DNA from 2 places in the Shewanella sp. S23-S33 genome. Region 2 is predicted to be linked to the other one. Evidence: predicted binding sites of a transcription regulator. Region 2 holds the regulator's gene; the other holds the start of a gene.
The links. The regulator ArgR, encoded in region 2, controls arginine synthesis, uptake and breakdown. The targets are predictions, from matches to a motif close to ANTGAATANNTATTCANT.

Region 1 (3,267 bases), on a different contig from region 2:
ACGCTTGCAGCGTCAGAGGCGTGATAAATTCCATCGCACTTTGGCTCATCACCACGCGCACATCAAAACCACGCTCTTTCAAGCGACGTACTAAATCAGCACTTTTATAGGCCGCAATACCGCCGCCAATGCCCAGCAGGACGTTTTTATTTGTCAGACTCACAGACATCATCCGAGATAGAAATAATGCCGGCAACAATATCACAAAGTAGTGAATTTTAGTGACTATCCCAGTTCAAAAAATCTCGTCCATACTCAGTAAAGTGAAAATATGTGAGATGACAGGGAGGTCATATGGGGATTAAAGATTGGCCTGAGGGCGAAGGTCCCAGAGATAAACTGTTACAAAAAGGAGCTGCGCATCTCTCCGATGCTGAATTACTGGCAGTATTGCTGCGTAACGGTTTAGCCGGATTAAACGCGGTTGACCTTGCTAGGTCGCTTATTTGCGAGTTTGGCGGCCTCAGAAACCTGCTCTGTGCCCCAAGAAATCAGGTGTGTCGACTTCCGGGCGTAGGACCTGTAAAATACGCCCAGCTTCAAGCTGCGGCCGAATTAGCGCGGCGTGTAGCGCAGGAAAATCTGCAAAGAGGTCAGGTTTTGACAAATCCCGATTTAACTCGGGACTATTTAATGCGACAATTGGCCGATCGCTCCTATGAAGTGTTCGCAGTTTTACTGCTGGATAGCCAGCATAGAGTGATTCAATTTGTCGAATTATTCCGCGGCACAATAGACTCAGCCTCAGTGTATCCACGTGAAGTGGTGAGCTTAGTGCTGGAGAAAAAGGCCGCAGCAGTTATAGTTTGTCATAATCATCCGTCTGGTATTGCCGAGCCCAGTCAGGCTGACCGACGAATAACTGAGCGATTAAAAAATGCGTTAGCAACCATAGACGTATCCTTGTTGGACCATATGGTTGTAGGTGATCGAGAGATAGTTTCTTTTGCAGAACGAGGCTGGATTAATTAATCTAACACTTGATCTTCACTCTGTGATCGTGTATAAAATGCGCCCTCTTTGTGCCTCGGGCGACGGCCATACGAGGCACATTAATGCTCGAGCGTTAAAATTGTTTTTGGAGAAGATTGACATGTCAAGAGTATGCCAAGTTACTGGCAAGAAGCCGATGGTTGGTAACAACCGTTCGCACGCAAAAAACGCGACCCGTCGTCGTTTTTTACCTAACCTACAAAACCACCGTTTTTGGTTAGAAGAAGAAAAGCGTTTCGTACAGTTACGTGTATCTACTAAAGGTATTCGTCTGATCGACAAAAAAGGTATCGAAGTTGTTGTTGCTGAACTTCGTGCTCGTGGCGAGAAGGTATAATAGATCATGGCTAAAGCTAAAGGTAATCGTGAGAAGATCAAATTAGTTTCTACAGCTAAGACTGGTCACTTCTACACAACTGAAAAAAACAAGCGTAACATGCCTGAAAAAATGGAAATCAAAAAATTTGATCCAGTTATTCGTCAGCACGTTATCTACAAAGAAGCCAAAATCAAGTAATCCTTGGTTAGTGTTTCGAGAAAAGCCCCTTATTTAAGGGGCTTTTTTTTGCATTTTTTTAGTGGCTAGTCATCAAGTTGAGATAATTGCCTCGCAAACTGATGCCGCTGAATCATCCCCTGTGAAGTTAAAAAAGTGTGAACACTTACTGAAAATATAAAATAGTGCAGTTCTAAGCACTTTAAATCATCAAATCTGCACTTTAGTGAGAATAAATTCTTTATATGTGAATTAAAATGCAATACCATACGCGAAAGTTAGCGATTCATTCCTGGTGTGTCATAGTGACGCTGCCAGCTCAAAAATGAGGTGTAAATAACGCGTGCGTACCACTGAACTGGTTGATGGATTTCGTCATTCTGCCCCCTATGTTAATGCCCACAGAGGTAAAACTTTTGTGGTCATGCTGGGTGGTGAAGCTTTGGCTCAAAATCAATTCCGCGCCATCTTAAATGATGTCGCCCTGCTGCACAGTTTAGGGATCAAAGTGGTGTTGGTATATGGCGCTAGGCCGCAGATTGATGCTGCATTAGCCGCCAACGGTATTGCGCCTGCCTACCACGACGGTGTGCGTATCACGGATGAAGATTCGCTCAAAGTGATTAAGCAAGTTGCGGGTGCACTGCAATTTGATATCACAGCGCGTTTATCCATGAGTTTAAGTAATACGCCGATGCAAGGTGCGCAAATTAACTTAGTGAGCGGCAACTTTGTGATTGCTCAACCACTGGGTGTGGATAATGGTGTGGACTTTTGTCTGAGTGGCAAAGTGCGTCGTATTGATGTGCAAGGCTTAAAACGTCAGTTAGATAATCACTGCATCGTATTGATGGGGCCGATTGCGGCTTCGGTTACTGGTGAAAGCTTTAATCTCACCGCCGAGGAAATCGCGACTCAAGTGGCAATTAAGCTCAAAGCCGACAAGATGATCGGCTTTAGCTCACAGAACGGTATTCTCGATCGTAATGGCGATGTGATTGCCGAGTTGATGCCAAATGATGCGCAAAACATCATGAACAAGCTGGCCGAGCAAGGGTCTGCTTGTGTTGGCACTATGGCGTTTCTCAAAGCCAGTATCGATGCTTGCCGCAATGGCGTACCGCGTTGTCATTTAGTTAGCTACCTCGAAGATGGCGCCTTGTTGCAGGAACTGTTTTCTCGCGAAGGGATAGGCACGCAAATCGTGACTGAGAGTGCCGAGCGTTTACGCTGTGCGTCGATCGCTGATATTGGCGGTGTACTGAACCTTATCCGTCCATTGGAGGAGCAAGGCATTCTGGTGCGTCGTAGCCGTGAGCAGCTTGAGATCGAAATCGAACAGTTCATGTTGATTGAACGCGATGGTTTAGTGATTGGTTGTGCTGCGCTCTATCCTTTTGAAGAGGACAATGCGGGTGAGTTTGCTTGTTTGGTGGTGCATCCTGATTATCGCGATGCCGATAGAGGGAGCTTACTGCTGAAGAACATTATCAATCAGGCCAGAAACCGTGGTTATTCACGATTGTTTGCATTGACAACTCGGAGCATTCACTGGTTCTTAGAGCATGGTTTTGTGATTGAAGATGTTGAAGCACTGCCGCAGAAGAAGAAGCAGTTGTATAACTATCAACGCCGCTCCAAAATTCTCGCGCTCGATCTTTAAGCCGTTCTAAATCAATCCAATCAATGCCAGCCTAGTACTCATATTAGCGCTGGCATTTTTATTGACATAATATGTCTTTATTGGCAGATTAAGACTTCACTGCACGGGAGATACT
Region 2 (3,267 bases):
ATGTTAGCCTCGCCTTGCAGACCACGAACCAGAGACAGACCGAAACGGCAAGCCGCTTGACCCATAGACAGAGTCGCGCTTCCGCCACCGGCTTTAGCTTCAACCACTTCGGTACCCGCGTTTTGGATGCGAGTCGTCAGACTTGCCACTTCTTCGTCAGTGAAAGTCGCGCCTTCAACTTGAGACAGTAATGGCAGAATAGTCACGCCGCTGTGGCCGCCGATCACATTCACTTTAACGTCAGCAACGTTCAGGCCTTTTAATTCGGCGATGAAAGTTTCAGAGCGGATCACGTCTAATGTCGTGATACCGAACAGACGGTTTTTATCATAAACACCCGCTTTTTTCATCACTTCAGCAGCGATAGCTACGGTCGTGTTGACTGGGTTAGTGATAATGCCAACCAAAGCCGTAGGGCAAGTTGCCGCTACTTTTTCGATCAGGTTGCGAACGATACCCGCATTGATATTGAACAGATCAGAACGATCCATACCAGGCTTACGCGCAACACCAGCAGAAATTAGAACAACGTCAGCACCCACTAGGGCAGGCGTTGGATCTTCACCAGCAAAACCTTTGATTTCAACAGCAGTTGGAATGTGGCTCAAGTCAACCGCAACACCCGGAGTTACCGGTGCGATATCATATAGAGACAATTGTGAACCCGCAGGCAATTGAGTTTTTAACAGTAGGGCAAGAGCCTGGCCGATACCACCAGCAGCACCAAGTACAGCAACTTTCATAGTTATCTCCGTTATTTCTCGGATATGTGTGACATGGATCTAATTTGCGTTGGCGTCACATTACTGGAATGTCACAACAATTTCAATTATCCCTTAGTCGTGGGACAAAAGAATTCCGGAATAATGTAGAAGCAATGTAGGACAATTACTCAAATTGGGATTTTTACGCCCCCTACAAACGCTTAACCACTGGGGCTTAGTGAATTTTTATTCAACCAATCTGGTTATTTGTTGACAATTTTTCTAAAAATATTCAAAATGGGCCTGTTTTTTTGAATAACGAATAATAATATTATGCAAACGACCAAGAATCAGGATGACCTTGTTAGAATTTTTAAGTCGATTTTAAAAGAAGAGCGCTTTGGCTCTCAGAGTGAAATCGTCACCGCCTTGCAAGCTGAAGGCTTTGGTAATATTAACCAATCAAAAGTGTCACGCATGCTCAGCAAGTTCGGCGCAGTGCGGACTCGCAACGCTAAGCAAGAGATGGTGTATTGCTTACCAGCCGAATTAGGCGTACCCACCGCGGGTAGCCCACTGAAGAATTTGGTACTCGACGTCGATCACAACCAAGCGATGATCGTCGTGCGAACTAGCCCAGGTGCCGCGCAGCTGATTGCCCGCTTGTTGGATTCTATCGGTAAACCAGAAGGCATTTTGGGTACGATTGCCGGTGATGACACTATCTTCATTTGCCCATCGAGCATCCAAGATATCGCCGATACCTTAGAAACCATCAAATCTTTATTCAATTACGCAGAATAAAAAAAACAGGTCAGTGAGCTGACCTGTTCTATTTTACCTGCACCTTTTGAAGTGCGATGCCGCGCTGGTTATTTGGCCATTGTCCCGATTACGTTACAGATTACAGCACAATATCTAACTCACAATCTCTAACTCAACTGTAGCGATATCAGTAAGCCACGCTGATACGCTGATTTGCGTGAGTGCCCTGTTCGGCTTCGTCTACCATGGCTTTTGCGTAATCGGTTACAGAGATACGACTTTGACCATTGGCATCGGTAAAGAAGCTGTCGCCACCAAGACGGTACGGGCTTTCACTCTCACCGGGATATATCTCAGCCGCAGGGCTCACAAACGTCCAATTGATTGTCGTTTGCGCCGCACGGAATACCTTCAAGGCTTCACCCTGAGCTAACGCTTCATCTTTATATGCTGCAGGGAAATCTGGGCTAGATACCAGCGTCACACCCGGCGCCACTTCTAAACTCCCAGCACCACCGACCCACAATAAACGTGGCACGTTAGCGTTAGGCAGCACATCCAGTAAATGCTGAACCGTACTCGCCACTAGACCATGATTTTGTTGGGCGCGGCCACCAACGGCGGCAATCACGACATCTACACCAGCAAAGGTATCGGCGACCAATGGCTGCTCTAAATCCACGGCATGTACTACTACGTCAGCCACGGATAACTTGCTTGGGTCACGCACTAACGCTGTCACTTGATGTCCACGACTCTGTGCTTCTTTTAAAATTGCACCACCAATCCAACCCGTTGCACCTAAAATTGCGATTTTCATTTCATTGTCCCACTCAGATGATTTACATTGGATCCAGTTTACTTGCAGTTTTTCACCTAATAAACATCAATAATTGAGCATGATTGTTTCAATATAGGATACTAATGTGGATAAAATTGCCGCTATACGCAGTTTCGTCGAAGTCGCAAACTGCGGCAGCTTTACCAAAGCTGCCGAACATTTAGACCTCAGCCGCCTGCAGGTTTCCCGTCATATTCAAGAAGTGGAGCAGTGGTTGAGTTTACGCTTATTACACCGCACCACGCGCAGCGCCAGCTTGACTTTGCAGGGTGAGGAAGCGCTACAATTTTGCCAGCGGATCTTAAGTGAAGTTGCTGCCATGGAGAGCCGTGCCCACAGCCATAACAGTGAACTGGTAGGCAGTATTCGTATCGCTACGCCTATTGGTCTTGGGCAGCACAGTCTGTTTGATGTCGTCGATCGCTTTATTAAAATTCATCCTAAGGTCAACATTCAACTGGTGATGTCGGACAGTTTTGCGCAATTGGTAGATGAGAGAGTCGACGTGGCGCTACGTTATACCGAGCAACCCGATGAGAATCTCATAGCTCGGCGTTTGATGACCATAGATGCAGTACTTTGCGCGGCACCGAGCTATCTTGATAGCGCAACGCCACTCCTCGAACCCATTGATCTGTTGGCCCACAACTGCCTCATACACTCAGCGCAACAAAACTGGCCTTTTCTAAAAGAACTGCAAGCCGAGCACGTCAAAGTTACAGGGAATCTTAGGGCTAACGATATGGGAGTGTTGGTCAGTGCGGCGCTACGTGGACATGGCATAGTGCGTTTACCCTGTGACTTAGCTAACCAATACCTTGCCAGTGGTCAACTCAAAGAAGTCCTACCCGAATTTACGACACCAGGCCAAACCTTGTGGGCGGTATATTTGTCCCGCAGTTATCAGCAAAATCTAGTGCGCGCCTTTATCGATTTCACCGCCCTGCAATGGCAGCT

Region 1: a site for ArgR is predicted at 1,736-1,753, ahead of argA (amino-acid N-acetyltransferase). Genes of this name have one in related genera too.

The regions. Positions count from the first base shown of each region.
Region 1 covers NZ_JBHFFD010000076.1:37,933-41,199, reverse strand. The annotation lists gene coaBC (bifunctional phosphopantothenoylcysteine decarboxylase/phosphopantothenate--cysteine ligase CoaBC) at 1-172, opposite strand, end outside; gene radC (DNA repair protein RadC) at 295-972, shown strand; gene rpmB (50S ribosomal protein L28) at 1,094-1,330, shown strand; gene rpmG (50S ribosomal protein L33) at 1,337-1,510, shown strand; gene argA (amino-acid N-acetyltransferase) at 1,833-3,152, shown strand.
Region 2 covers NZ_JBHFFD010000069.1:65,798-69,064, forward strand. The annotation lists gene mdh (malate dehydrogenase) at 1-743, opposite strand, end outside; gene argR (transcriptional regulator ArgR) at 1,038-1,508, shown strand; gene ACHA99_RS19275 (NAD(P)-dependent oxidoreductase) at 1,657-2,289, opposite strand; gene ACHA99_RS19280 (LysR family transcriptional regulator) at 2,396-3,267, shown strand, end outside.